DNA from 4 places in the Aeromonas molluscorum genome. Region 1 is predicted to be linked to each of the others. Evidence: riboswitches for the same ligand, from Rfam matches in the RefSeq annotation. Region 1 holds a riboswitch; each other region holds the start of a gene.
The links. A riboswitch is a leader RNA that binds a small molecule or an ion and turns the genes downstream of it on or off. The one in region 1 is predicted to bind cyclic di-GMP.

Region 2: it holds a riboswitch for cyclic di-GMP, as region 1 does, so the genes downstream of both, ACSMDR_RS06600 (glycosyl hydrolase family 18 protein) here and ACSMDR_RS09730 (response regulator) in region 1, are expected to answer to the same signal.
Region 3: it holds a riboswitch for cyclic di-GMP, as region 1 does, so the genes downstream of both, gbpA (N-acetylglucosamine-binding protein GbpA) here and ACSMDR_RS09730 (response regulator) in region 1, are expected to answer to the same signal.
Region 4: it holds a riboswitch for cyclic di-GMP, as region 1 does, so the genes downstream of both, ACSMDR_RS07480 (glycosyl hydrolase family 18 protein) here and ACSMDR_RS09730 (response regulator) in region 1, are expected to answer to the same signal.

The regions. Positions count from the first base shown of each region.
Region 1 is NZ_JBPQCY010000001.1:1,969,172-1,976,656, forward strand. It holds gene fliGL (lateral flagellar motor switch protein FliGL) at 1-562, opposite strand, end outside; gene ACSMDR_RS09685 (flagellar M-ring protein FliF C-terminal domain-containing protein) at 549-1,544, opposite strand; gene ACSMDR_RS09690 (hypothetical protein) at 1,635-1,808, opposite strand; partial or broken gene ACSMDR_RS09695 (IS481 family transposase) at 1,896-2,846, shown strand; partial or broken gene ACSMDR_RS09700 (flagellar M-ring protein FliF) at 2,841-3,306, opposite strand; partial or broken gene lfiE (lateral flagellar hook-basal body complex protein LfiE) at 3,324-3,649, opposite strand; gene ACSMDR_RS09710 (AAA-type ATPase lid domain-containing protein) at 3,654-4,052, opposite strand; gene ACSMDR_RS09715 (sigma 54-interacting transcriptional regulator) at 4,058-4,333, opposite strand; gene ACSMDR_RS09720 (hypothetical protein) at 4,300-4,443, opposite strand; partial or broken gene ACSMDR_RS09725 (sigma 54-interacting transcriptional regulator) at 4,434-4,604, opposite strand; gene ACSMDR_RS09730 (response regulator) at 4,703-4,948, opposite strand; cyclic di-GMP riboswitch class I at 5,170-5,257, opposite strand; partial or broken gene lfhA (lateral flagellar biosynthesis protein LfhA) at 5,450-7,485, opposite strand, start outside.
Region 2 is NZ_JBPQCY010000001.1:1,380,801-1,388,285, forward strand. It holds gene ACSMDR_RS06595 (putative RNA methyltransferase) at 1-268, shown strand, start outside; gene ACSMDR_RS06600 (glycosyl hydrolase family 18 protein) at 527-3,121, opposite strand; cyclic di-GMP riboswitch class I at 3,235-3,322, opposite strand; gene ACSMDR_RS06605 (hybrid sensor histidine kinase/response regulator) at 3,507-6,995, opposite strand; gene ACSMDR_RS06610 (3-phenylpropionate MFS transporter) at 7,073-7,485, opposite strand, start outside.
Region 3 is NZ_JBPQCY010000002.1:403,186-410,670, reverse strand. It holds gene ACSMDR_RS12520 (HlyD family secretion protein) at 242-805, opposite strand; gene ACSMDR_RS12515 (M3 family metallopeptidase) at 956-2,788, opposite strand; cyclic di-GMP riboswitch class I at 3,092-3,175, shown strand; gene gbpA (N-acetylglucosamine-binding protein GbpA) at 3,234-4,655, shown strand; gene cbl (HTH-type transcriptional regulator Cbl) at 4,740-5,687, opposite strand; gene ACSMDR_RS12500 (sulfate/molybdate ABC transporter ATP-binding protein) at 6,274-7,338, opposite strand; gene cysW (sulfate ABC transporter permease subunit CysW) at 7,348-7,485, opposite strand, start outside.
Region 4 is NZ_JBPQCY010000001.1:1,540,975-1,548,459, reverse strand. It holds gene ACSMDR_RS07525 (methyl-accepting chemotaxis protein) at 1-63, opposite strand, end outside; gene gltX (glutamate--tRNA ligase) at 413-1,828, shown strand; gene ACSMDR_RS07515 (glutamyl-tRNA synthetase) at 1,844-1,975, shown strand; gene ACSMDR_RS07510 (glutamyl-tRNA synthetase) at 1,991-2,137, shown strand; tRNA gene ACSMDR_RS07505 (tRNA-Ala) at 2,360-2,435, shown strand; tRNA gene ACSMDR_RS07500 (tRNA-Ala) at 2,464-2,539, shown strand; tRNA gene ACSMDR_RS07495 (tRNA-Ala) at 2,604-2,679, shown strand; tRNA gene ACSMDR_RS07490 (tRNA-Ala) at 2,739-2,814, shown strand; tRNA gene ACSMDR_RS07485 (tRNA-Ala) at 2,874-2,949, shown strand; cyclic di-GMP riboswitch class I at 3,291-3,377, shown strand; gene ACSMDR_RS07480 (glycosyl hydrolase family 18 protein) at 3,489-6,518, shown strand; gene ACSMDR_RS07475 (chemotaxis protein CheV) at 6,671-7,485, shown strand, end outside.

The sequences.
Region 1 (7,485 bases):
TGAGTCGCAGCTCATCGAGCACATGTTCGCTCACCGAGTTGAGTCCGGCAACCCGAACCAAGAGATCATCGTGGAGCGATCCTGGCAAGGCATTGAGCACGGCCGAGGCCGTTTGGGGTGGCAAGAAGCCCAGTAAGACCGCCTGCATCTGCGGGTGTTCGTTGCGGAAGAAGCGTGCCAGCACCTCGGCAGGCACCCACTGCAGACGCTGGATATCCTGGCTCATGGCGTCACCATACAGGCTATCGAGCAGGCTGCGGGAGAGGCGCTGGCCCAGGGCAAGATCCAGGGTCTGCTCCAGATAATCCCGGGAGGCGCTGGCGATGCCGCTCTGCTCCCGGTACTGGATGAAGAACTGCTGCAGGGTCCACTTCGCCTCGATGGAGCTGACCCCGGACAGGCCCGCCATCTTGGAGATGAGCCGTTGCACCTCGTCCCGTGACAGCTTCTGCATCACCTTGGCGGCCGCCTCCGTCCCCATGCTGAGCAACAAAATGGCCGCCTTCTCCAGGTTGTCTATATCGATGTCCACTGCACTCTGGTTCATGTTAGCGTTGCTCATTACTACTCACCCATGCTTTGACCACTTCGGCCACCCGGGCCGTGTCCTTGTCCACCAGAAGCTGCAGATGCTTCAACTGTACCTCGAGTTCAGAGCCCGGTTCGGGCAACGCATCGAGATCCAGCGCCGTGAAATGGGGCCCTTGCTCATCATCAGTGCGGATGAGCCCTTTGCTATGGGGGGGGGCCAGTGCCTCATCGGTCTGGCGTTGCAGTGGCAGACCAAGCTCGGGCTCCAGATCTTCCTGCTCTTCTTCGTTTGCCACTCCCCCTGGCTGCTGGGTACGAACCAGATGTTTGACCAGGGGACGTATGCCGAAGAACACCAGGGTCAGACCGAGCAAACCACCGACCAGATAGCGCAGGGAATCCTGCCAGTAAGGGGTCTCCCACCAGCTGGATTCGGGTGGTGCGACATGCACCTCATCGGTGAAGTTGAACACCTGCAGACTGATCTGATCGCCACGACCAGTATCAAAGCCGACGGCCCTCTCCACCATCTGGCGGATCTGGCCAAGCTGAGCCTCATTCCAGCCATCTTTCGGCGCGGTCTGCTCGTTAAGCAGCACAGAGACGTTCATCCGCTCGAGTCGCCCCTGCTGATAGCGGGTATGCACCACGGTGCGGCTATTTTCGTATTGACGACTGCTCTCCTGGCGCTCGGTCCGGCTGTCGTTCTTGGGGGGCGGTTCCGCAGGCGCGGCGGCGCCATCTGCGGGTTCAGCCTGGGGCGCCGTCTCGGGTGGCCGATTGGAGAGGGCTCCCGGGATCCCCATGGCGAGGGCATCGACCGTCTTGTCAGACTTGTTGGTCTCCTTGGTGATCACACCTTGCGGATCGAACTGCTGCTGAGTCTCTTCAACCGCATTGAAGTTGACATCTGCTGCAATCTGAACCCGGAAGTTACCCGTACCCAGCATGGGGTAAAGCATGTCGGTGGCGCGTTGACGTATGTATTGCTCCAGCTTGCGCACGTATTCCATCTGCTGAACGCTCTGCTTTCCCGGAACACAATGCTCCCCAACTCTGCACTGAGCAGCTGGCCGGGTCAACCACTGTGACGGCGCTGGGTTTCATTCCGGAGATACTACCGCCACCAGATTGGCAATTGCTTCAACCTGACCCGCTTCGATGGATTGGCCCGGTTGCATATCGAGCATTACCGATGCACTCGGTTTCTCTTCATCACGCCCACGAACAGCGTGCGTTTGGAATCGCCAGATGAACGCGGGCACTGCGCACGGCATCTAGGTGTAATCTCTCTGTAGGTTGTTCACTCGGGCATTCCCGGAGAATTGGAGGCACCAACCAAACCAATCATCCGAGGTGCCCGAGTGAACAATCATAAAAATGCCCGATTAACCGTCTTTGGTCGACAGCTTCTTGTCCAGCGTATTCCTGAGCAGGGCCTGCGCGTTGAAGAGGCCGCTCACGCTGCCGGGGTCAGTGTCCGCACCGCTTACAAGTGGCTCACTCGATATCGCCAGGAGGGACCTGATGGTTTGTACAATCGCTCTTCTCGACCCGCATCTTGCCCCCATGCCATTGATGACCAGCGCCAACAGAGGATTATCGAACTGCGCAAGCAGCGACGGACCTATCGGCACATCAGCCAATCTCTGGGCATAGGGCACAGTACTGTCGCCCGCATCTTGCAGCGCATGGGACTTCATCGATTGGCCAATCTGGCCCCAGCTGTTCCAGTACAACGCTATGAACATGAGAAACCGGGCGACTTGCTGCATCTGGACATCAAAAAGTTGGGGCGTTTCCACCGTCCCGGCCATCGTATCACCGGCGACCGCAGCAAGGACTCACGCGGCGCAGGGTGGGAGTGTGTTCATGTGGCGATTGATGACCACTCCCGTGTGGCGTTCAGCGCTCTGCATCCTGATGAAACGGGACGCAGTGCCTGCCTGGCGCTGTTACAGGCACTTCACTACTACGCCGGGCTCGGCATTCGTTTCAGTCGGCTACTCACGGACAATGGAGCCTGTTACCGGTCAAAACGCTTCCAGGAAGGTGTGCGTCGGCTGGGGCTCAAGCATCTGCGCACCAAGCCTTGTTTCACACCACAAACCAATGGCAAAGCAGAGCGCTTCATTCGAGCCCGCGCTGCGTGAGTGGGGCCTATGCACGGAGCTATGACTCGTCAGAGCAACGGGCAGAGCACTTGCAACCGTGGCTGCATGAGTACAACTGGCATCGTCCTCATGCCAGTATTTGTGGGCTACCAGCCGTCGAGTCATCAATCTGTGAACAACCTGGTCGGTTTACACATCTAGCGCTATGATGGTTCTGGCCAGCTCCTCCTTCCAGGGCATGACGATAACGCGCTCCCTCCATAAATTCGCTGGTACCCGGTCCCAACATCGTCCAGCCTTCCAGACCAGACGGCATAGCCGCGCTCACCCCTCTGGCCGCCAGCGCCATCCTGACATGAGCCAGCTGCTTTTCAGGAACAAGGACCTGACCCGTACTCTTTTCCAACCTGAAAGGCACCTGCTCTTTCTCCAACATCTCCATGATGTTGGCGGTGTCATACAACTCCTGCTTGCCGTAAAGAGGCACATTCTTGCTGGAGGTCCACAGGATAACGACAATGGTACCGGCCACAATGGCGGCGAGCAGCGCTATGGTCAGGATCGATTTGTTGTCATGGGAGAGGGTACGCCAATTGCGTAATCCCTCTTGCAGCCTGATCTTGAGCGAATCAGAGGCGGTCCCCTGAGGAGACGTTACCAGTTCAGTCATCACTTACCTCAGAGCGGCATACGCATAATGTCGTCAAAACCGGTCATCAGCTTGTTTCGCACCTGCATGAGGGCGGAAAACTGAGGCCCTGCTTTCTGGCTGGCAACCATGGCACCAACCAGATTATCGCTCTGGCCTGCATCCACGGCGGTCATCAGCCGTGAGGCGATGTTTTGCTGTTCATTGACCCGCCCGACCACATCTCGCATGGCGTCACCTAATGACACATTCGAGACATCATTTGATTCGATAAAGGGGCCTGAGTGGCAACTTGCTGCATCTCCTGCATCTGCTGCAAGAGCGTTGCCTGTGATGACATCATTTCAATCTTCACGCCGTTATCCCTTAGTTTTGAAGCTGCTGCTCGATATCAATGCCCTGCTCACGCATCGCCGCCAGCTTGTATCCAGTGCCCGGGTCGTCATCCCAAGGGCTTCTGCCGTGCGGGTACGATGGCCACGGAAGCGGCGCAAGGTCTCTAGTACAAATTGAAATTCTGCATGCCGACGCGTCTCACTCAGCCCTTCCGGGACGGAAAGGACTTCCGCCAATCCATCGCTGGGTTCCGCGACATAACTGGGCAGCATCAAATCGACCGCCTGAATATGCAATCCGCGAGCCATGATTAATGAACGTTGAATGACATTGTCCAACTGCCTGACGTTGCCCGGCCACTGATAAGCCAGCAGTTGCTTGCGCGCATTTTCACTGAGGCGATAGCCCTGCTGCGGGCGCATGCCGTTCAATGAAATATTCCGCCAGCGGCAATATGTCGTCGGGGACGCTCGCGCAATGCAGGCCAGTTCATCGGCAACACGTCGAGGCGGTAGAAGAGGTCTTCCCTGAACTGGCCGGCAACCGCCAGGGTACGCAGATCCTTGTTGCTGGCGGCGATGATCCGCACATCCAGCGCTATGGTTTGATGGCTACCGAGCCGCTCAACTTCTTTCTCCTGCAAGACCCGCAGCAATTTTGCCTGCAGCGTCAACGGCAGTTCGGAGATTTCGTCGAGCAGCAGGGTCCCGCCCTGCGCCTGCTCGAACTTGCCGGGCTGCGAACCCGTTCGCGCCGGTGAAGGCCCCCTTCGTTGTGGCCAAACAGAATGGATTCGAGCATGGACTCGGGAATGGCGGCGCATTGATGGCGACAAACGGCTTGTGAGCACGGCTGGACATCTCGTGGATGTAACGCGCCAGACGCTCCTTGCCCGTTCCAGACTCACCACCGATAAGAATGGTGGCTGCCGTTTCGGCTGCCCGGCGAGCAAGCTGCAACACTTGCAGGCTCATGGCGGAGACAGCGTATCAGATCTGGAATTGCCTGCCGCAGACGCAGCGCCCCCTTCACCGCATCAACCATCTGCTGGCCACTGAAGGGCTTGATGATGTCAGTCGATGGCCCCCGCTCGCATCGCTTCCGCCGCAAGATAGGCCTGACGCTCATTAACCAGGATCACGCAATCAGTACCGCTGAAATCATGCACCAATTGAGGACCGGCTTCGGTCATGGCATCCATATCGAGCAGGATTAAATCAACGGAATTATCAGCGAGAATTAACTTCGATTTGCTGATGGAATCGACACAGGAAATGCATATCCCTGTGCAACAATATTCCTGCAATATCGTTTCCATTTGCCATAGATGAAGATTAATCAATAACAAATGGGGAGCACTCTCAATAGCGATTGGCCTTGAGTTTTTTTTGATAGATAAATCCGAAAGCAGGAACCGAACCCGTGATTGTGGACAAAACAATCAACAGAACTGAAATGCCGAAATAAAAGACGCACCAGGTACGCTGGCACTGACGTCATCTATTGGGTGAGAAGTGATATCAAGGCGGTAACAATGGCCTTGGCAACCCCGCTATCATTAGCATTCCTGCTATTAGACCGGAGGCTTTGCGTCCTGACTTTTCAGTTCAGTTTGCCTTTTTCATGCGACTGCCCGTATTTGGACAAGACAGCACCAAATTAGTGGTGACTGCATGGCACATGTGAATTGTTATATTTGTTATTTATCTTTGACGGCCGACTGTCAAAACCGTCACATCATAACGGCTTATAATTACAATTCAAGTAGATAGGCGGAATATATTCTTCCATGTCAGTTCATTAACATGGCAGTTCCGCTTCAGCCTAGCGTACCAATAACCTCCACTCTAAATCTTCCGGTATTTCATTATAAGAGAGCACTTTGAGGCCTTTTGAAAATGAACGGGCATAACGCGCCATCAAGGGTCTAAGTTGAGGCATGACCACCAGTACCGGGGCATGTCCCTGCTGCTGCAGCTGCTCTTTAACCAGCGGCATATTTTGCTGCAACTGTGCCAGCAGTTGGGGATCAACCGGAAAACTGTCCAGCTGGATTTTCCCCTGCTGCTGCGACTGGTTCATGGCCGCCAGCAAGGTCTGCTCAAGACGGTCATCGAGCGTGAAGGTGGCAGTACATCACGGCTGCCAATCGCCTGTCTCACAATCTGGCGTTCAAGGCGCAACGAACATCGGAAGCAAGCAGCACGGGATCCTTGGTCAGCTCGCTGGCATCAGCAGGGTCGTCGCCACCGTGCGTATATCGGTCAGGCTGACCTGTTCCTTTAGCAATTGCCGAAAAACTGGCAACTGCTGCATCTGGGTCAGGGCCAGATTGAGCTCTTCCGCCAGACGGGGCAGACTGGACAGCAAGATGTTGCCCAAGCTTGCCGACCTCGTCATGACCAAAGAGGGCATCAAGCTGCTCACGCAGCAGCTTGCTGGCGTGGGTGGCGATCACCGTTGCAGAATCCACCACCGAATAGCCAAGATTCAGCGCCTTGGCCTTGCTCTCCGGTGAAATCCAGACTGCGCTCATGCCATATGCAGGATCCTGGGTCAGCTCCATCCAGCGCACCATAGGTCTCACCACTGCTGATGGCCATCAGACGCTGACAATCAACGTTACCGGACGCCAGTGCCTACACCTGAGAGCTTGATCCGGTACTGATCGGGCTGCAGTTGCAGGTTGTCACGTACCCGGATCTCGGGCAGCAGAAAACCGTACTGCTCCGATAGAGTTTTGCGAATACCGCGCACCCAAGCCAACAGCTTCGGCACCTTTGTCAGCTTCCGCCAGCGGCACCAACCGATAACCCAGTTCGATGGCGACGGTATCGACTGGCGGCAGATCCTGCCACTCCAGCCCTTGCGGTTCCGGCTGGGCAGCTGGACGAGTCAATTCTTGCGCGGCATCCGGATCCGGGGTATTGGCCGCCCGCTTGCTCACGCTCCAGCCAGCCCAGGCCAGTACGGCGGCAAAGCTGAGGAAGGCCAGCATGGCATGCCCGGCACCAGCCCCAGTACCAGCATGATGGCAGCGGCAGTGTAGATTACCCGGGGCGATGCCAGGATCTGGTCACCCACCTGATCCGCCATCTCACCTTCATCGCTGACCCGGGTCACAATGATGGCGGCAGCGGTGGACATCAGCAGCGAAGGGATCTGGGCCACCAGACCATCACCGATGGTCAGCAGGGCATAGCGCTGGAAGGCTTCGGCAACCGGCAGGGCATGCTGGAAAATACCGATGGCAAGGCCGCCAACCAGGTTGATGATAAGCACCAGCATGCCGGCAATCGCATCACCGCGCACGAATCGGACGCGCCGTCCATCGCACCGTAGAAATCCGCTTCCCTCGCGATCTCATCACGCCTTGCTCGCGCCTGATGCTGATCCATGGTGCCGGCATTGAGGTCGGCATCGATGGCCATCTGCTGCCCGGCATGGCATCCAGGGTAAAGCGGGCAGACACCTCGGATATTCCGCTCTCCCACCCTTGGTGATCACCACAAAGTTGATGATCATCAGGATCACGAAGACCACCAGACCCACGACAGAGTTGCCACCTATCACCACCTCGCCAAATGCCTGATGACCTTGCCGCCGCTTCATGCCCTTCATGACCATGCAGCAACACCACGCGGGTCGAGGCGACGTTCAGCGACAGTCGCATCAGGGTGGCCACCAGCAGAACGGTCGGGAAGACGGAAAAATCGAGCGGCAACGCGCCGATACGGAGACCAGCAACACCAGCACTGCCAACACAATGTTGAAGGTAAACAGAGCATCCAGCGGCCAGCCGGCAGCGGCAATATCATCATGGCCAGAATGGCCAGGAGCATCATCGGGATCGCG
Region 2 (7,485 bases), 590 kb from region 1:
TCAGTGGCAGCTGAGAGTCAGCCTCAATCCGGTCAGCATGGAACATCCCCTGAGCTGGCCGACCTTGACCGGCCTCAGCCAGATCGCTCAGCAGCGCAGTCAGTTCTCCCTGAATCTGGATCAGAGCCTGCGCGGCTTCGTGCTCGAGACCAGCCGTCTTGGCTGGCGCGCCGACGCCGAACAGCGCCATCTGTTTACCCAGCAAGGTCCGGATGAGCTGGAACAGGATCTGTTGCTGAGCCTGTGGCAAAAGCCGCTCATCAGCTAAACAATAGAGGCCCCCGAGGGGTCTTTGTTGTTTCCACTCGCCAGGGATGCCTCTTGGCTACCCGCAGTCTCCCGCCAGAAAGCAAGGTGGAACGCCGGTACGGGTATGGTGTTTCACACAGCCTTTCTTAATGCTGCGCCGCCGACACCAGCCGCCAGGCTCTGTCCCTGCGGACGACCCTGGATCTGCAAAAATAACAAGGGGCGCCATTAAGCGCCCCTCTCCTTCAGCTTGCTCTTTATCACATATCTTCGCGTATCAAGGGCAGCTAGCGGCGCCCATATCTTGCCAGACAACGGCAACGCCGGGCTCCTCCCCTTTCGTCCAGTACTGGGCCTTCCAGTTGTGGCCATTGTGAGTGGTCAGCTCGCCCGCGTTGTAGGCCACGGCGGCATCCCAACCCAGTTGCACCTGGCTTATCAGCTTCCACTGATCGCTGCTGCGACTCGGTTCATTGCCCTGGGTCCAGTATTTGGCCTGCCAGACCAGGCCGCCATGACTCACCTTCTCGCCACCGTTGTAAGTGGTCGTGGCGCTCCAGGCAGGCCAATTGGCAGCATCCGGATCGGTGGCGCCACAATCGCCACCACCACTCACCGGCGTGACCGTCAGCCGGGTGCTGGCCTGGGCATCCAGGGCGCCGTCGGTGACGGTCACACTCAGGTCATAACCGGTTTCGGCAGTGACGCTCGGCCCCGTCACGACCAAGGTCGCGCTGCTCTGCCCGGTGGCGGTCAAGCCGGCCGGTACCGTCCACTGGTAACTGAGGGTATCCCCGTTGGGATCAGTGGCCTGCGCCTGGATACTCACCTGCTTGCCAGACTCGACCTTGGCGGTGGCAGGAAGCACCACGACTGGCGCAAGATTGGGCTGAGGTGCCTTGTTGGTCACCACGACCTGATCCTTGGCTGTGAGTCCATCGGCATCGGTCACCGTCAATTCGAACACCAGATTGACGTCCTGAGACACCTCATCCAGGTTGAAGCTGGCTTGCGCCTGATTGGCTCCCGCCAACTGGACGGCCGGACCTGATACCTGCATCCAGCCGTAGCCTATGGCCGAGCCTTCGGGATCTCGGGAGGCCGAACCGTCCAGGGTCACGCTCGCCGGGCCTGTTACGCCGAGATCCTTGCCCGCGTTGGCAATGGGCGGCTTGTTGACGGGGGAGGTGCCACTGCCATTTCCCAACCCCTCATGCATGGCGTTGAGAATGTCACCATTATCCGAGTCAATCTCCCAGGAGAAGAGGCCGCCGAGCTGGTTTGCCAGCACATACTGCCCCTTGGCCTTGACCGAACGATCGTTGTCGAAGGTGATGAGATCCCCGGTGCTGGCCTTGAACACATAAGGTGCCTCTGCCACCTCGTCATAACCCTGTTCCCAGCCAGCCCCCATGTAGTCATTCACGATCTGGCGGTAATCCACCACACCATTCTCCCAGGTGCCCTTGACCGGCCCTGTGGCGGTGCCGGTGAAGGGGTTGCCAGCCTGGTAGCCATTCACCCCGGTCCAGCCGCGGCCATACATGGCCGCCCCGACCACTATCTTGCCCGGGGTCACACCCTGGCCGAGCAGCGTCCTGACCCCCTTGTCGGTGGTGTACTTGGTGTTGGCATCCCAACTCGCTTCAAACAGGTTGGTCTGATGACCCAGTTCGGTATTGGTCCAGGCTCCGTTGAAGTCGTAACTCATCAGGAAGATGTGATCCATGTACTGCTGCGCCGCCTGATAATCGACTTTGGCAATCTTGTCGCCACCGGCACTGATCGCCGAGGTCAGCTCGTACTGGCGACCTGTGGTGGCCTCCAGCTCGTCGAGCATGGCGCGCAGCTCCTTCATCAGGGTCACATAAGTGGCACCATCATTGGGGCCACCCAGGCTGGGATTGGCTCCCTGCCCCCCCGGGAACTCCCAGTCGATATCTACCCCGTCGAAGAACTTCCAGGTCTGCAGGAACTCTTTGACCGAGGCGACGAAGGTGTCGCGCTTGCTCTTGTCATCGAGGAAATAGAAGGGGTCGGAGAGGGTCCAGCCACCGACCGATGGCAATATCTTGAGGTCGGGATGCGCTTGTTTCAGGGCCATCAGGTTACCGAAGTTGCCTTTATACGGCTCATCGAAATCCTTGAGGTTGCCCTGGGGCATCTGGATGGCGGCCCAGGGGTCATGCATGGCCACCTTGAAGTCGGCACGCCCGGCACAGGCTCGTTGCAGCGCCTCGAAGCTGCCTTCGATCTCCTTGAGGCTGTCATTGATGCCATTGCCACCGCAGATGGGGGTAAAGCCATAGAGGATGTGGGTCAGGTTCTGGGCCGGGATCTTGTCGACCGTGAACTTGCGGCCATAGACGCCCCACTCCACGTAATAGGTACCGACTACTTTGCCGGACTTGTTGGTGTAGGGTTTGTTGTTCTCTTGGAGCGGCGTATTGAGGGGCAACAGATGACTGCCGTCGGTGTCGGCGACCACTATCTCCTTGGCATCGGATCGGGTACAGCCACCGGCGTTGCATAGCTCGATCTGCATCTGGTAGCGACCGCCCTTGGTCACCTTGAAGTTGGCGGTGCCGGAGGCACCGGACGGGCCGCTCCACACCTCGACGCCGTCCAGCAGCACCTTGGCGGTCTGACCCACATCGCCGGACCAGAGGTTCCAGCTCACGCTGACCGGGGCGCCGTCGGCATGGACGGTCACCAGCTTGTTGTAGGCGGTCGCCGCCTGATCCACTTCGACGATGGCAAATTTGGTTTCACCCCATCCGATGGTCGGCTTTCCTGGGGCTGCGGCATAGGCGGAGGAGGCAAAGAGCCCGGCCACCATCAAGGCCAGCAAGGAGGGTTTCGGACTTAACATGTTGAATTTCCTTATTCGTTTATCATTTTATTTACGAAAAAGGCAACGCATGTCAGACAGGTACAGCAGACAACATTCCAGGCTGGCTTGGCGTCCAGCTGGAAACACAGTCCTGTGGTGACCCCGCTATCTTAGGTACAACAGACCCTTAGACCGGAAGTTTTGCGTCCCGGCCTTTCGACCGGTTTGCCCTTTGGCACAACTTGATTCGCGATCAAAATAATCGCCAAGGAAATATAAGGTCCAACCGAGCAGGCAGCAAACCCCCCAGGTGAGTCACCCCTTGTCGCAGGGATTCAAATAGCACAAAAATACGCAATTTATCGGCTTAAAAGGCCATTTATGCGACGATCCTCTGCCAAGTGGTTTACCTGCAAACAGAAGACTAATGTGTTAATTCGTGATCATCATCAAGTTTGCAGGTCCCGCTCATGCTGTTCATCAGCGCCCTGAGCTTGAGTGGCTTGACCGGCTTGCTGATATAGCCATAACCATGCTCACGGATCTGGGCCTGCAGTTCGCCTTTTCGATCCGCACTGATGATGATGCCCCCCACGCCGGTACCGAGGGCAAGACGCAGCATATGCAACGCCTGCAACCCCGTCTTGCCATCGTCGAGGTGGTAATCGGACAGCACCAGATCCGGTTTGAAGGTCTCCACCAGTGTCAGGGCCTGGGCCAAGTCCTGCACGCAGCGTACCTCACAGCCCCACCGCCCCAGCAGGGAGGCCATGGCAACCAGTATCTCGGGTTCATTATCGAGACAGAGCACCCGCACCCCGGCCAGCTGGCTATCCCGCCGAGGCTCAGGGCTCAGGGCTGTTCTGGCAACCAAGGGGCGGCTGGCGAGGTTGAGACTGATGGCAAACACAGAGCCGGCCCCGGGCCAGCTGCGCAGTGTCAGCTGATGTCCCAACACCTGCGAAATACCGCGGGCGATGGCCAGACCCAACCCCAGTCCCTGCTCACGGGCAGTGCGGGAGTGATCCAGACGTTGGAACTCTTCGAAGATGGCTTCCTGCTTGTCCAGGGGGATGCCCGGCCCGGTGTCCCATACCTCGATGCGCAGCTGCTGACCCTGGCGGCGACAACCGAGCAAGACCCGTCCACCGGGATTGTAACGAAATGCATTGGTGAGGAAGTTTTGCAGCACACGGCGTAACAAGCGCACGTCGCTGTGTACGGCCAGCCGGGTATCGACCACGGCAAACTCTATCTCTCCTGCCTGGGCCAGTACCCCGAACTCGGCCTTGAGGTTGTCAAAGACATCCGCCAGGGCAAAATCGAGCTTCTTGGCCTTGAATTTGCCCGCCTCCAACCGGGAGATGTCGAGCAAGTCGGTGATGAGATCCTCGGTCGCCCCCAGGGCATCATCGATGTGACGGGCGAGACGGGCCGCTTCTCCCTCATCGGGCAAGGTCTCAATCAAGGAGGAGGTAAACAGCTTGGCAGCATTGAGCGGTTGAGTCAGATCATGGCTCACCGCCGCGAGGAAACGGCTCTTGGAGTGATTGGCCCGCTCAACCTGCTCGTTGACGGTGCGCAGCTGGCTGTTGAGGGCCGAGAGCTCACGGGTTCGTTCGGCCACCCGCGCCTCCAGATGTTCATTGGCCTCACGCAGCACCCGTTCCGCATCGCGAAAGGGGGTGATGTCGGCGAAGGTCATGACGAAGCCCCCCCCGGGCATGGGATTGCCTTGCAGCTCGATAACCCGGCCATCCGGGCGCTCCCGGGAAGAGAGGTGGGCGCTGCCGCGCTTCATGAAACCGACCCGCCGGGCCACGTGGGCCTCGACCTCTCCTTGGCCGCACAGCCCCTTGACGGCGTTATGACGGATGATCTCCTCTATGGGGCGTCCCACCTGGATAAGTCCGGCCGGATACTGGAACAACTCGATGTAACGTTGATTCCAGGCAACCAGCCGCAGCTCCCTGTCCACCACAGAAATACCCAGCCCTATGTGCTCGATCGCCCCTTGCAACAGGCCACGGTTGAAGCGCAGCACATCCGAAGCCTCGTCCACTATGGTGGCTATCTCCTCGAGCTGCATGTTGCGGCCCTGCAGGGCGGAGGCGAGTACCAGCCTGGCCGACGAGGTGCCAAACACCCCGGCCAGCAACCGCTCCGTATGTGCGATCAGGGCGGCGCTGGCCTGCATGTGCGGTGCCAAGGTGCCACCGGACTCACCGGCGAAGCGCCCGAAGGAGCGCTTGACCCGGCTCGGGCCGACGAAGCGGGCCGCCAGCATCTCCAGCTCCTTGACGCTCACCTTGGCCTGATAGAGTGCCGCCTGATCACGACTGGGCTGACCGACGAAGTTGGCCGCCTGCAGCCGCTCGCTCACCGCCGCCCGGGTCAGCAGGGAGCCCGCCACGTAGCCGAACAGGTTGAGCACCAGGCTGAGGAAGAGGCACCAGGCCCCCAGACTCAGCTCGCGAAATGCGGGCCAGTCGGGGGGGGCCAGCATGGCCTCCAGAGGCGAGCCCGCCAGCAGGCCGCTCTCGGCCAGCAGGGTGATGAACCAGAGGCTGATCCCAAGCCCCAGGCCGAGATAGACCCCCTTGCGGTTGCCATGGCGCCAATAGAGGCCGAGCAACAGCGCCGGGGCAAACTGGGCCACGGCGCCAAATGAGAGGTAGCCGATGCGCGACAGGCTAGTGAGATCGCCGAGCCAGAGATAGAGCGCCCAGGCCGCCAGCAGGATCAGCAAGATGGCGCCACGCCGTACCTGCAGCAACAGATGAACCAGTCGCTCATCCCGGCCCTGTTGCCAGAAGCGGCGCAGCAGCACAGGCAACACCAGATCGTTGCTGACCATGATGGCCAGGGCGATGGTGGAGACGATGACCATGCCGGTCGCGGCCGAGGTGCCGCCAAGGAAGGCCAGCATGGCCATCCCTTGATTGCCAAGCGCCATGGGCAAGCTGATCACATAGGTATCCGAAGCCATGCCGGCACCGACCCACTGTTTTCCCGCCAATGCCAATGGCCAGATAAAGAGCCCCATCAGGAACAGATAAACGGGGAAAAGCCAGCGCGCCCAGTGCAGATCCTGGCCCTGATTGTTCTCCACGACAGTCACATGGAACTGGCGCGGCAAGCAGATCACCGCACACATGGTCAGCAGGGTATAGATGGCGAGTTCGAGCAAGTTGCCTGGGCTGACATCGACCACAGAGGCGAAGAACGCCTGGGTGACCAGATCCCGGCTCTCGCTGGACTGCCCCAGGATGAGCCAGAGTGCAAAACCTCCCACCACCATGAAGGCCAGCAGCTTGACCACAGATTCGAAGGCGATGGCCACCACCATGCCCCTGTGGTGTTCGGTCGCATCCAGGTTGCGGGCCCCAAACAGTATGCTGAACAGGGCCAGCAGCAGGGTGACTCCCAGGGCCAGCTGGCCGGTATTACCGGTGTTGCCGACCAGGGTATCCCCCGCCATCAGCAGATCCAGCCCGGTCACTATCGCCTTGAGCTGCAACACCAGATAAGGCAGCACCCCTATGATGGCCACCAGGCTTATCAGCATGGCGAGACGTTGGGATTTGCCGTAGCGGGCGGCGATAAAGTCGGCGATGGAGGTGATGTGCTCGCGCTTGGCGACCAGGATAAGTCGGGCCAGCAACCGCCAGCCAAACAGGAACACCAGCATGGGGCCGAGGTAGATGGGCAAGGGCGACCAAGGGGACTCGCTCGCCTGACCGACGGTGCCAAAAAAGGTCCAGGAGGTGCAATAGACGGCCAGCGACAGGCTGTAGAGCAGGGGTTGCCCCTTGAGGCGGCGGCGCTTGTTTTTGTCCGCCACGAAGGCGATCAGAAACAGCAGCCCCAGATAGGCGAGGGACAACCCTATGAGCAACCATCCCTGGTGCATGACTCACTCCTTGTGATCAACTGTGTGCAGCGGGGCCCGGCGTACCGCAGCATCGGCCCCTTGTAACAAAACTCAAGTCAGGCGGACGATGGATGCTCTGGCTTGAGGCGCAAGACAAAGACCGGCAGCACCACTAGGGCCATGATGAAGAAGATGCCGCCGCCCAGAGGCTCAAACAGCAGGCCAGAGAGTGTCATCAGCGCCGCCACCGTGATCCCGAGAGAGAGCGCGGCATAGAGCGCCTGGGTGGGGATCAGCTGCTCGGGTGCCAACCCCCGGGTCATGAAGCGGACGGCCCCAAGGTGGCTGATGCAAAAAGTCACCCCATGCAACAACTGGGCAAACAGCAACACACCAAACTCGGTGGTTGCCCCGAGCAGACCCCAGCGCAGCAGACAACCAATGGCACCAATCAGGAACAGACGCTGGGCGCCAAACCGGCTGAAATAGCGCTTGTCGGCGGCGAACATGGCTATCTCGGCCACCACTC
Region 3 (7,485 bases), on a different contig from region 1:
TCCGGCGACGTACCCGCAGATGAATTCAAGGCCGACAGGAGGATCAATGGCTCCCGCGCCTGCAGGGCGCTGATAACCGCAATCTCATTCAGTGTGGCGAGAATGAGGAGATGGACAGTGTGGCAGTACGGATACATAAGTCGACCATGTCAAATTAGGAAGCATGAACGGGCCCCTCTTTGGCGACTTGAGAACATCAGATGAAAGCGCTGTACCCTCAATGGAAGCACAGCGCTTTGGCTCAATCAAACAACACTGTGACTGGTAGCCCCTCGACCAATAATCCCGAAGATAGCTTTTCATCCAGTGACAAAGCGACTTTGAGTGTCGCCTTCTCCCCCTCGAACGGGGCGGCCAGTTGAGCTGGCAACTTGTCAGCCAACTCTACCGGTCTGGCAACCCTCGCCGCCAGGCGCTCCCCGCTTGGCAGCTTGACGGTCGCCTTGTGGCCCGTCTCCATCGAGGATAAATATTTGGGCAATACATAAGCAATGACCAAGGGATCCTCATGCTTGGAGATCAGAGCAAGCGGTGCGCCCGAAAAGACCCAGTCGCCTTCTTGCACCAGCACATCAGAGACTCTTCCCGTTGCCGGAGTCCGTGGCTGTTGCTGCTTTGATATGGCCTCCATCTCCGTCAGCTCCTGCGCCAGAGAGTGTCGAGCACTGGCCAGTGGCCCCGTCAGGTGATCTTCTTGGATCTGCAGCTCTTGCAGCGTCTTTTCTGACCTGGCCTTTTGCAGTGAGATACGTGATTGAGTCCAGCTCAGCGGAGAGCTGGACGCCCCAGAGATATTGTTGATCAAGTTCCATTCGCTCAAACCCGATTAGGTTCCAGCTTGCAATCCTTGCTCACCCAGCCGAGCCAAGGTGCTGACCGGGCGCATGCCAAATAATGAGCCCTGCCAAGGACGGGGCTCATTGATGGATGGGAGAACTCAGAGGATGACTGCGGATCAGGGCTGATAACAGCCGCGGATCCAGGCGGCGAAGTCAGCCAGCATCCTGAGTTCGGACTGGCTGTTATCCGCCACCAGCTTGTCACCATGGACCACTCGAATATGGGCATTGAGTGGCGCGCCCTCAGCGGCCGGTGGCCGTTGCTGCGCCGCCGCCATGCAAGCCTGAGCTTGCTGCCAGGCCTGGGCGACATCCAGATTGCAGGCATCGGCCAGCGGCCGGGCACTGAATCCCTCGCCGGTGAGGCTCTGCAGCGTCTGGTCATGGGTCATGCCGTTGCCAGGCCCCCAGTAATGGGCGGCAAGATCCGGGCCTATGCGCGGATTGTCGGTGAGATAGCCGTCGCGTTTGAGGAAGTAGGCCCGGGTCTGCTCCACTGCCATCAGGGCCAGCAGATAACCATGATAGGCGCAGGCCGACTCCTGATTGAGCAGATGAGGAATGGCGAGCAAGGGGCGCGGACTCTCGACTCCCAGGATCTGCCGTTCCCATTGGCGAGCCAGGGCCAGCACGGTCTCCGGGCTGCGCTCCTCATCGCTCATGGCATAGAGATCCCGCTCGAAATAGGCGACCAGGGCTATCTGACGTTCATTGAAGGCCCGAAACGGTTGGCGTGCCGCAATCATCTCTTCAATCAGCACATCCGGAATGGCGGTGCCGTGCTCGTCCTTGGCATAACGTTTCAGCCAGTCCGCATCTTCGAGCAGGCTGTCACAGAACATGGACTGGGTCTCGGCATACGCCATGGAGGTGGGAGGAAACTCCTGAGAGAAGCAGGGCGCATTGCCGGTCACGTTGGCAAAATGAGCGGCATGCCCTCCTTCGTGGAACAGGGTATTGAGCCCGCTCCAGCCGCTGCCGACCTGACCCGGGTTGGCCAGGCTGGTGAAGTTGACCACGGCCGGCACCCACTGCCCCTCCTGCCAGAAGCTCGGCACTGGGCCATGGCAGAAGCCGTTCTCATACTTGCCGGGCCTGTCCAGCAAGTCCAGGGTCAGCACGGCATCCCGGTACTGGATGCCGAGGCGGCGGAAGCTCTGCACCCAATCTTGCAAGGCACGGGAGAAAGGGACATAGGGATCGAGCTGGCGGGTCACGTCGCCACTCACCGAGAAGCGCAGGTTATGGGGCTGCAGCGCCGCCTCCCCCTTGGCCTCTTTAAGTTCGGCCAGGCTCTGGCGGGTACGCGCCTCGGTGCGGGCGATGAAATCATCCAGAATGACAAACAGCTGCTCTGGGCTCATCTGCTCATTCTTGCGCACCTTGTATTCGAAGTAGTCGCGATAACCCATGGTGCGGGCAAAGCGATTGCGCAGCTGAACGATCTCCAGGAAGCCCGAGTCCAGGGCCCACTGCTCCAGAGTATGGAAGAGTGCCACGGCGCTGGCGCGCACGGCTTCAACCGGGCTCGCGACCAGAGAGGCACCGGCGGCGGGCAAACTGCCGGGAACTGTCCGGCCCTGTTCGTCCAGCAGCTCCAGCTTGAGCTCCTTGCGGCGGGCGAAGAGCTTGGCCTCGGCGGCCACCAGTTCGTCCATCAGGGCGGCGGCGGCCGGATCCTCGATGACATTGCACTCGAAGAAGGCCAGCCAGCCCGCAAGCCCCCGCTTGAGATCCGTCTCCTCGGCCTGGGCCAGCATGGCTCTGAGCTCCGGCAACCGGGCCGGATTGGCACAAAACCCCTTGTAGGCCTGCTCGGCCGCGGTGAAGCCAGCCTGATCATCGCTGGTACCCATATAAGTCGACCAGAACAGATCCTCTTTGCGCCTGTGCAGCGCCAGATAGTCCTGATTCAACTGGTTGAAGTAATTCCTGGCAATGGAATTCATAAGTTCCCTCTTGTTGTGATGGGGTCAATCCGGGTTGGCCCTGATGCTATGTACGCTGGGATGCGCTGTTCCACGCTAGCAGAAGCCAAACCATCTGTCTGCGCCCTCCATCACCTCTGAACAATGGCTGTTATTTCAAACCATTAGCAGGTAATAGCACGATTATTTCTTCAGCAGGCAAGCCATCCGCTGTCGCACAAAAGGTGGTCGGCAGCTCCGGTCAGTTCCTTTTTTGCTAATTTATGTTAATTTTTTGTTCAAAATTAGCCATTATTGGTCGTCGAATGAAACCGACACCCAGACACAGTCATTTGGCAAACTGGTCGAGAGGCCAGGACGCAAAGCCTCCGGTCCCCTGACCAGTCAAGGGATAGCGGGGTTGCAGCAGGTGTTCGGGGGTTCCCCGCCAAGCTGACTGCCCAGACAGACTCAATACAAGGAATCTATGGCAGTGAATCAACCACTTCATCGTCTTGCCGTCATCACCGCCCTGCTGGCCAGTGGTGGCGCCCTCGCCCACGGCTACATCAGCAGCCCGGAAGCCCGCAACACTCTGTGCAAGAACGGCGGCAACATTGGCTGCGGCGCCATCCAGTGGGAACCTCAGAGCCTGGAAGCCCCGTCCGGCTTCCCGGACGGCGGTCCTGTTGATGGCGAAATAGCCGCAGCCGGCCATGCCCAGTTCGCCGAGTTGAACGCCCAGACCAGCGATCGCTGGACCAAACGCAGTGTCAGCGCGGGCCCCATCGACATCAGTTGGACTTTTACCGCCAATCATGTCACCCGCAACTGGCGCTACTACCTCACCAGGCAGGATTGGGATCCCAACCAGCCCATAAGCCGAAATAGCTTCGATCTGACCCCCTTCTGTGTCATCGACGGCGGCATGGTGCAGCCACCCAAACAGATGACCCACAGCTGTACCCTGCCAGAGCGCACCGGCTACCAGCTGATCCTGGGAGTCTGGGAAGTCGGGGATACACCCAACAGCTTCTACAACCTGATCGATGCCCGTTTCCAGGAGGGTGATCTGCCGCCGCTGACCTGGAGCCAGAGCGGCACCATCTATCCCTCTCTGGATCTCCGGACAGGAGACAAGGCCATGACCCGGGTGTTCGATGCCAATGGCGAGCGTCCCGATCTGCAGACGGTACTCACCGTCACCAGTGACGAGCAAGGGCTCAAAAACAACTGGGCGCAGGCCCTGGCCAGCCAGATAAACGCCGAGCAGAGCCAGATCCGCGCCGGCCAGCCGGGCAGTGGCGACAGCTTCAACCCCGTCTACGGCCAGAACCCCATCTATCTGAAGGCGGGTAGCGGCCTGGCGCGGGTCGAGATCCAGCTAGAACAGCAGCAACCTCCCCAGACAGACAGCATGGCGGTGAGCGGTCTGAGCGACAGCTACCCCCTCGATGGCGGCAAGCTCAAGCTCGACTTCACCCTGGCGGTGCAGGGAGATCTGGCCGTGACCGCCACCCTCTATGACCATGGCGGCGCAGCCAAAGGGCAGATCCAGGCCGACATCAAGGATGCCAGCCAGAGTCTGAGCCTTGCGCTGACCGACCTCAGCGCCGGTCACCACCAGCTGGTGCTCGCAGGCACTCCCAAAGGGGGCGGATCCATCTTGCAGCAGACCGTCGATCTCATGCTGCAAGATCCGGTCAGCGGCGATTACCAATATGTGTTCCCTGCCTCTCTCTCGGCCTACAAGAGCGGGATCAGGGTGCTGCAACCCAAAGATGGCAAGATCTACCAGTGCAAACCTTTCCCCGCCGAAGGCTGGTGCAGCCAGTGGAGCAGCAACGCCACTCACTATGAGCCAGGAGTTGGCAGCCATTGGCAGGATGCCTGGCAATTGGTGCAGTAAGGCCTGAGGCCGTGACCGACCAGACAACGGGGAGCCTTTGGCTCCCCGTTTTATCAGCTGCTCCCTGTCGACAGGACGAAAGACTCAGATCTGGTAATCGATGAGCGGCTCACCGTGCAGCGCCCGGGCCTGAATGTCGGCCAGCGCCAGTTCGGGGTTGCAGAGCTGGATAAATTGCCAGGCGAAGTTGTGCTGGAACTGCCCCTGCTTGAGGCCAATCCAGGCAGTGTGAGGGGCGAACAACCGACTACCATCGAGCTGATGGAGCCCCAGGTCTCGCTGGGGATCGAACGCCATGTCCGCCAGGATGCCCACGCCCATCTCCAACTCCACGTAGGTCTTGATGACGTCCGAGTCCTGAGCGGTCAGCAGGATCTGGGGTGAAATACCCGCGGCGGCGAAGGCCTCATCAACCCTGATGCGACCCGTGAGCCCGGCCTGATAGGTGATGATGGGCCACTGGGCCAGGGCGGCCAGACTGAGCGGCTCCTCCCCGGCCAGGGGATGGCCCCTAGGCACCACTATGTTGTGGTGCCAGCGGTAGTAGGGAAAGGCCACCACGCCTTCGCTGCGGTCGAGCTGCTCACTGCTGATGCCGATATCCACCTCACCGGTTTGCAGCAGCCGAACTATCTCCTCTGGCCCCCCCTGGCGCAGCTCCAGTTGCACCTCGGGGAAACGCTCACGAAATGCCTTCACCACCCGTGGCAGCGCATAGCGCGCCTGGGTATGGGTCGTCGCCACCAGCAAGCGCCCCGACTCGCGGTTGGCGAAGGCGCTGGCCAGCTTGCGGATGTTGCTGGCGTCATTGAGGATGCGCTCGGCGAGCACCAATAGCTCCTTGCCCGGCTCCGTCATGCCAAGCAGCCGCTTGCCATAGCGCACGAACAGGGCGATGCCGAGCTCCTCTTCCAGCTCGCGGATATGGCGACTGACCCCGGACTGGGAGGTGAACAGCGCGTTCGCCACCTCGGTCAGGTTATAGTCGCGCCGGGCCGCCTCCCTGATGATCCTTAACTGTTGAAAATTCACCCTCGCCTCCTGCATGCCAAGGGTTGCCCCCATTTGATATAACCCCGCCATGCCGGTTGGCATGTCGGTTTCCATTTCTCTGTTCGCATCGCCCTGGGCTGCATCCGCTTTATATCTGGTCGTCAGGGTCGCGCTGAGCCAATCTGGCCACCAATCGCACTGTCTGTCCGGTGCTGAATTGTGCCGCCTCGACGCGGCTCCGTTCGGCTTTGAATGATAACGGTGCCCCTTGGCAATGGGTGCCCCGGTGATGGCGTTATCCCGTCCCCTAAATCTGATAGTCCGGGTAGAGCTGAGCCTGTCTGGCTACCAATCGCACCTTCTGTCCGGTGCTGAATTGTGTCGCCTCGACGCGGCTCCGTTCGGCTTTGAATGATAACGGTGCCCCTTGGCAATGGGTGCCCCGGTGATGGCGTTATCCCGTCCCCTAAATCTGATAGTCCGGGTAGCGCTGAGCCTGTCTGGCCACCAATCGCACTGTCTGTCCGGTGCTGAATTGTGCCGCCTCGACGCGGCTCCGTTCGGCTTTGAATGATAACGGTGCCCCTTGGCAATGGGTGCCCCGGTGATGGCGTTATCCCGTCCCCTAAATCTGATAGTCCGGGTAGAGCTGAGCCTGTCTGGCTACCAATCGCACCTTCTGTCCGGTGCTGAATTGTGTCGCCTCGACGCGGCTCAGTTCGGCTTCAAATAGTGCCCCATTTGTCTCTGCGCTGCCACGCAGTTCGACTCTGATACGCGGCCCCATGGGCAGCAGGCGGCTAATGGTGGCCTCCACGCCGCCGTGGGCTTCGAGAGGATGCAGTTCCAGTTCGTGAGGACGCACATAGGCGATGGCCGCGCTCCCTTGGCTCAGATCGGCGCGCCCGCCAGCGAGCAACCGATCACCGACCCCAAAACCCTGGGCCGCCACCCTGCCATGGAACAGGTTCACGCTGCCGAGGAAGCTGTGCACGAACGCACTGGCTGGCTTGTCATAGACCTCGACCGGCGTTCCTATCTGCTCTACTTTGCCGGCATTCATCAGCACCACCCGATCCGCCACCTCCAGCGCTTCCTCCTGATCGTGAGTGACAAACAGGCTGGTGACATGCAGCTCGTTATGCAGTTCGCGCAGCCAGCGACGCAACTCCTTGCGCACCTGGGCATCGAGGGCACCGAAGGGTTCATCCAGCAGCAGCACCTTGGGTTGCACCGCCAAGGCGCGCGCCAGGGCAACTCGCTGGCGCTGACCACCGGAGAGCTGAGTCGGATGTCTATCCGCCACATGGCTGAGCTGTACCAGATCCAGCAGCTCCCTGACCCGGGCACGGATGACCGGCTCACCGGGGCGCTCGGCTCTGGGCTTCACCCTCAAGCCGAAGGCCACGTTCTCGAACACCGTCATATGGCGAAACAGGGCGTAGTGCTGAAACACAAAACCCACATTGCGCTCACGCACATGGAGGGATCCTGCGTCTTCCCCCCGGATCAAGATGCGGCCCGTATCCGCCTGTTCCAGCCCGGCGATGATGCGCAGCAAGGTGGTCTTGCCGCAGCCGGAAGGGCCAAGCAGGGCGACCAGTTCACCATCCTTGAAGTCGAGGTTGATGTCGCTGAGCGCCGCGTATTGATTGAAATGCTTGTTCAGCTGTTGCACTTGTATGCTCATGACGACCTCTTACGGCTTGCGATGGGATGATGGGGTCCGGCCACGCAGCCGGTTAAGCAGGGTCTCCCCCACCAGAGTGAAGATGCCAAACAGGGCGAGCAGGCTGGCGACTGCAAAGGCAGCGCCGGTCTGATACTCGTTGTAGAG
Region 4 (7,485 bases), 430 kb from region 1:
AGCCAGGGTCATGGCTATCCCGGCCATCACCAGGATGCGATGGGAAATAGAACGAAACTGCATAGCGCTTCCCTTGTAGTGGGGTAAAGTTGGTTGAAATATCGGCTTGGTAGGTGAAATCTCCAGCTTTTGTTAACAGTAGAGCCGAAAGTAGCGAAAGATTTTGCGATCCCCCTCATATCCGTGGCGGAAGGGATTCACTCTTGCCCAGATCCCGGTCCAGATTTACCCATTCAGGGCTTTGAACGTGCACTGGCCGATTTTTCCACCCGGTTGCAGGGGCTAACTGTTCAGGTTGCCCCTCTTGGAGAGCGGCGATCAATGTCCGGTTTTCCCATCCGGGGGCGGGAGTGCTAAAATGCGACGGTTTTTCTAACGCATTGGCCCAAGGCCCTCTACACAAGGCTTAAAGATGAAAGTCAAAACCCGTTTTGCGCCCAGCCCGACCGGTTTCCTGCATGTCGGCGGTGCCCGTACCGCACTCTATTCCTGGTTGTTTGCAAAGAGCCAGGGTGGCGAGTTCGTGTTGCGTATCGAGGATACCGATCTGGAACGTTCCACCCAGGAGGCGATCGACGCCATCATTGAGGGCATGGAGTGGCTGGAGCTGAACTGGGATGAGGGCCCCTACTACCAGACCAAGCGTTTCGACCGCTACAACGGCATCATCGACGAGATGCTGGCCGATGGTCGTGCCTACAAGTGCTACTGCTCCCGTGAGCGGCTGGACGCGCTGCGCGAAGGTCAGATGGCCAGCGGCGAGAAACCTCGCTATGACGGCAAGTGCCGGGATGCCGCCCACGATCATCCGGCCGATGCGCCGCACGTTATTCGCTTCCGCAACCCGACCGAAGGTTCAGTGGTGTTCGATGACCACGTGCGTGGCCGCATCGAGTTCGTCAATACCGAGCTCGATGATCTGATCATTCGCCGTACCGATGGCGCGCCGACCTACAACTTCTGCGTGGTGGTCGATGACTGGGACATGGAGATCACCCACGTGGTGCGTGGCGAAGATCACATCAACAACACCCCGCGCCAGATCAACATCTACAAGGCGCTGAACGCGCCGGTGCCGGAGTTTGCCCACGTCTCCATGATCCTGGGGGACGACGGTGCCAAGCTCTCCAAGCGCCATGGCGCTGTGTCCGTGATGCAGTACCGCGACGACGGCTACCTGCCGGAAGCGCTGCTGAACTATCTGGTGCGTCTGGGCTGGTCCCACGGCGATCAGGAGATCTTCACCCTGGACGAGATGATCAAGCTGTTCAGCCTGGATGCCATCTCCAAGTCCGCCTCCGCATTCAACACCGACAAGCTGCTGTGGCTGAACAACCACTACATGCGCAGTCTGGATCCGGCCTATGTGGCCAAGCATCTGGCCTGGCACATGGAAAACCAGAAGATTGACACCAGCAAGGGCCCATCACTGCCAGAAGTTGTTACGCTGCTGGCCGAGCGCTGCAACACCCTGGTAGAGATGGCCGCCCAGAGCCGCTATCTGTTCGAAGATTTTGAGGCCATCGACGAAGCCGCTGCCAAGAAGCACCTGCGCGGCGTGGCTGCCGAGCCACTCACTCTGGCCAAGGCCAAGCTGGCTGCGCTGGATAGCTGGACCACCGAGGCGCTGCACGAGCTGATTGAAGCGACTGCCGCCGAGCTGGGTCAGGGCATGGGCAAGGTCGGCATGCCGCTGCGCGTCGCGGTGACCGGTCTGGGTCAGTCCCCGGGTATCGACGCCGTGATGGCGTTGGTCGGCAAGGAGCGAGTACTCGCCCGTATCGACCGTGCCCTGGCGTACATTGCAGCACGGATGGCCGCCGAGTAAGCTTGCCGTCGGACATTGCCGTCACCGGTCTGGGATAATCTCTCACCGGGTATCGACGCCGTGATGGCGTTGGTCGGCAAGGAGCGAGTACTTGCCCGTATCGACCGTGCCCTGGCGTACATTGCAGCACGGATGGCCGCCGAGTAAGCTTGCCGTCGGACATTGCCGTCACCGGTCTGGGATAATCTCTCACCGGGTATCGACGCCGTGATGGCGTTGGTCGGCAAGGAGCGAGTACTTGCCCGTATCGACCGCGCCCTGGCGTACATCGCAGCGCGCATGGCGGCCGACATCATCGCCTCCCACTGACAATAAAGGGTTCCCGCGAGGGGGCCCTTGTTGTGTGTATACAAGACGAATTTGTGACCAAAAACAGCAAGATAGCGATAGGGTTGCTGGTAAAAACAGCTAAATGCCCGAATTTTGACTAAACGCGCCAGTCGGCGTTATTTTTGGGTTGACAGCAAAGCGGTCGATGCCTATCATGCGCCTCCGTTGCCGGAGATAACTTCGTCAGCGCCGAGGTGAGTTGGGGTTATAGCTCAGCTGGGAGAGCGCTTGCATGGCATGCAAGAGGTCCGCGGTTCGATCCCGCGTAGCTCCACCAAATTCTTCTCGGACAATCTGGAATCAAAGGGGTTATAGCTCAGCTGGGAGAGCGCTTGCATGGCATGCAAGAGGTCCGCGGTTCGATCCCGCGTAGCTCCACCAGGTTCCTGATTGAAAATGAAGTACCCAGGGCAGTGCGGTGTGTATCACCCAGGCCGACCTTTGTGGGGTTATAGCTCAGCTGGGAGAGCGCTTGCATGGCATGCAAGAGGTCCGCGGTTCGATCCCGCGTAGCTCCACCACTATTTGCAGTAAAAGGCAACGGGCCGCCAGAACCCGTTGTCTAATGAAGAAAGAATTTGGGGTTATAGCTCAGCTGGGAGAGCGCTTGCATGGCATGCAAGAGGTCCGCGGTTCGATCCCGCGTAGCTCCACCACTATTTGCAGTAAAAGGCAACGGGCCGCCAGAACCTGTTGTCTAATGAAGAAAGAATTTGGGGTTATAGCTCAGCTGGGAGAGCGCTTGCATGGCATGCAAGAGGTCCGCGGTTCGATCCCGCGTAGCTCCACCAATTTCTTTTTACAAGAAAGCCAAAGGCCACCGCATCGCGGTGGCCTTTTTGCTATCTGCCTCCTGCCTGCGCGGCCATTCCCGACATGGATTGTCGTTTCATCCAGCATCTTGTGGTGCCATCCCCATGAGATGGCTCACAGTTCCAGCTCATCAAATCAGCGGTTTTGAACATACCTGTGTGGTTGCTTTTGTTGATAACTGCATTAATTGCCGCATGTTCGCAGCTAACTGGCTACTTTTTCTGCTTTTTCTGTGAGTACCTCAAACATATTTTCCTTTGTGAATGAAGATTGAGCATTTGCGGGCGACTTCCTATACTCGGGCTGTTCCAGATGGAATCCAGGTAAAGAGCAAACCGGCTGAAAGGTCGGGACGCAAAGCCTCCGGTCTACCGACTTCAGGGTCCAGGATAGCGGGGTTACCCAGGTAAGAGTCAGTGGCGCGTCCATCGTCAGCTGCCTTCTTCGTCGTACCTGTTGCGGTTGTGCTTTGCCTTGGTCAGCGTTTTGCCAAGACAAAAACAAGGATGATAACAAGATGCAACAAGTCTTAAGACCAAGTCGGCTAGCCATGCTGGTCGCCCTCGCGTCCCTGCCCGGTTGGGCACTCGCGGCCTATCCCGCCTATCAGGCAGGCACCGCCTACAAGGCTGGCGATATCGTCAGCAATGCCGGTAGCCTCTACCAATGCAAAGAATTTCCCTACTCAGGCTGGTGCAGCGGTGCGAGCTCTCACTACGCCCCGGGTACAGGCACTGTCTGGGCCGATGCCTGGACTCTGTATCAGGATGCCAATCCGCCTGCGCTGGATCTGACCCTCTCTTCCCCTGCCGCGGGCAGCTCGGTGAGCGTGGGGGTCGAATTGGCCCTGGCCGTCAATCTGATCGGTGGCAGTGACGCCGTGACCCAGGTGGTCTATCTGGTCGATGGCAGTCAGGTGGCCGCCATCACGGCAGCCCCCTGGTCGGCCAGTTGGGCCGCCAGCGGAGTGGGTGTCCATCAAATCACGGCTCGGGCGCTGGACAAGGATGGCAAGAGCCTCGATGAAGCCCAGGTCAGTGTGACAGTGACGGCCGTAGTTGCCCCGGAGGCGCCCAAGGCCAGCATCACCAGCCCGGTGGCCGGGGCCAAACTCACTCTGGGCCGCGCCGTCACGGTGACCGGCAATGTGACCGATGCCAATAACGACGTGGCCAGGGTCGAGCTCTATGTCGATGGCAAGAAGGCAAGTGAGGATACCAGCGCCCCCTGGCAGCTGAGCTGGACGCCGCAGACCAAGGGCAGTGCCGCGCTGACCCTGGTTGCCGTAGACAGCCAGAACCTGTCGGGAGAGTCGGCCCAGGTCGATGTCCAGGTGGAAGAAGCTGCCTTGCCGCCAACCGGTGGCAACCTCTCCTGCGACGTGCGCCAGATCTATCGCGCCGACGGCAGCGAGTGCATGGGGGATGACCATGGCCGTCGGGTCATCGGTTATTTCACCTCCTGGCGCACCGGCAAGAATGGTCTGCCCTCCTATCTGGTGAACGACATCCCCTGGGACAAGATCACCCACATCAACTATGCGTTTGCCGCAGTGGATGAGCAGAGCCATCTCATCAAGGTGGATGACGCCGCCACCAAGCTGACCTGGGAAGGGGTGCCGGGCGCTGAAATGGATCCCGAGTTTGCCTATCAGGGTCACTTTAACCTGCTCTCCAAGTACAAGAAGCAATATCCGGACGTGAAGACCTTGATCTCCGTAGGCGGCTGGGCCGATACCCGTGGTTTCTATGCCGCCACCACCAAGGGCGACTGCTCGGTCAATACCGCTGGCATCAATGCCCTGGCCAACTCGGCGGTGAGCTTCATCCGCCAGTACGGCTTTGATGGGGTGGATATCGACTACGAATATCCGACTTCCATGAAGGATGCGGGCAATCCCAATGACTTCCCGCTCTCCAATCTGTGCCGTGGCAAGCTGTTTGCAAACTATGAAGTGCTGATGAAGACGCTGCGCGAGCGGCTCGACAGCGCTGGCACCGAAGATGCGCGCAAGTACATGCTGACCATAGCGTCACCGGCGTCAGCTTATCTGCTGCGCGGCATGGAGAACTTCCAGGTCACACCGTATCTGGATTATGTCAACCTGATGACCTATGACTTCCACGGTGCCTGGAACAACTTCGTGGCCCATAACGCCGCGCTGTTCGACAACAAGGCGGATCCGGAACTGGCCCAGTGGGGTGTCTATAACCAGGCTCAGTTCGGTGCCATCGGCTATCTGAACGCCGCCTGGGCGGCACACTACTTCCGTGGGGCCATGGCGGCCGGCAAGATCAACGTGGGTGTCCCTTATTACACCCGTGGCTGGCAAGGTGTCACCGGCGGTACCCATGGTCTCAATGGCAAGGCAGCCCTGCCAAGCCAGAGCGACTGCCAACCGGGTACCGGCGGCAGTACCATCCCTTGCGGTAATGGTGCGGTCGGCATCGACAACATCTGGCACGATCTGGACAAGAACGGCAATGAGATAGGTGGCGGCGCCGTGCCCATGTGGCATGCCAAGAACCTGGAGCATGCGGCTAGCCTCGGCATTACCAGCATGCCGAGCTATGGTGCGGCCTGGGGTCTGGATGCCAATAACCCGGCCGATGTGATCCAGGGTCAGTACGTGCGTTACTACGATGACAAGGCGCATGCGCCCTGGCTCTGGAACGAAGAGAAGAAAGTGTTCCTCTCCACCGAAGATGAAGAGTCCATGGGGCACAAGCTGGACTACATCATCAATCGGGGTCTGGGTGGCGTCATGTTCTGGGAGATGGCGGGGGATTATGATTTTGATCCCGCCAAGAACGAATATGTCATGGGCAGCACGCTGACCAGCCTGGCGTATGACAAGTTCGCCACGGCGAGCAAAGCCAATTTGCAGCAGAACGATCTGCCTGCGCCTGCGGCTCAGCTCGACATTGCCGTCAGCCTCTCGGGCTTCAAGGAGGGGGATTCCAACTATCCAATCAACCCAACGCTTAAACTGACGAATAAGTCGACCCAGACCATTCCGGGCGGCACTCGCATCGAGTTCCTGATGCCGACCTCTACCTCTGACACCATCACGGATCAGAGCGGCATGGGACTGACAGTGGTCGAGAGCGGTGGCAACCAGAACTCGGATGGCATCGCGGGCGAGAAGGACTTCCACAAGGTCGCCTTGACCCTGCCGAGCTGGAAGGCCTGGGCCCCGGGGACGGATGTCGAAGTTGCCATGACCTATTATCTGCCGGCGGCGGGTGTGCCAAGTGGCATGCGCCTCGTCAGTGGTAGTCAGACCATAGGCCTGAAGTCCGACTTCCCGGCGCTCTCCGAAGCGGTACTGGGTGGTGGCGGTGATCCTGGCACGGGCGGCACGACGTGCAGCTCCCAAAGCGTCACCCCGGCGGCCTATCCGGCCTACCCTAGCTGGCCCCAGGGAGACCATGCCAATGCCAACGATCGCATGACCAATGGCAGCGCAGTCTGGCAGGCGAACTGGTGGACCAGCAGCGAACCCAAGGCGGGGGACGGCAGCTGGAAGCTGGTCTGCAGCTACTGAGGTGCAAGTTAACAATGCAAGCGGGGCCCTGGCCCCGCTTTTTTTATCAAGAAAACCCCGGTGGCGGCCGACATAACATAATAATGGCCGTAGTACCGGGATCGGCGAGTCCCTATACTGGACCGCATTCGGATTGGGAGAGAAGGGCAATCATGGCGAGCATATTGGATTCAGTGGATCAACGTACCCAGCTGGTAGGGGAGAATCGCCTGGAGTTGCTGATGTTTCGACTCGGCTCCCGTCAGCTGTTTGCCATCAACGTGTTCAAGGTGCGCGAAGTGGTGAAACTGCCCCACCTGAACAAGATGCCGGGCTCTCATCACAACATCAGCGGCGTGGCCAACATCCGCGGTGTTTCCATCCCCGTCATCGATTTGCGCAGTGCCATTGGCATGCGTGGCCAAGCCCAGGAGGGAGAGGCCAACCTTATCATCACCGAATATAACCGCACCATTCAGGGTTTCCTGGTCGGTCAGGTTGCCAACATAGCCAACATGACCTGGAAGGACATATTGCCGCCGCCGCGCTCGGCGGGTCGTGCCAACTACCTTACCGCCATCACCCGCCTGCGGGAGGGGGACAGCGAGCAGATAGTCGAGATCATCGATGTGGAGAAGGTGCTGGCCGAGATCATCACCTATGACATCCGCATCTCCGAAGCTGTGCTGGATCGGGAACTGCTGCCGCAGATGCAGGGGCGCAAGGTGCTGATCGTCGATGATTCCAGCACGGCCCGCAATCTCATTCGCGATACGCTGGCGCAGCTTGGACTCGACGTGATCGAATGCCAGGATGGTTTGCAGGCGCTGCACTTGCTCAAGAGCTGGTGCGATGCCGGCAAGCGGGTGACCGACGAAATACTGCTGATGATCACCGATGCCGAGATGCCGGAGATGGATGGTTATCGCCTCACCCATGAGGTGCGCAATGACCCGCGCATGCAGGATCTCTTCATTACCCTCAACAC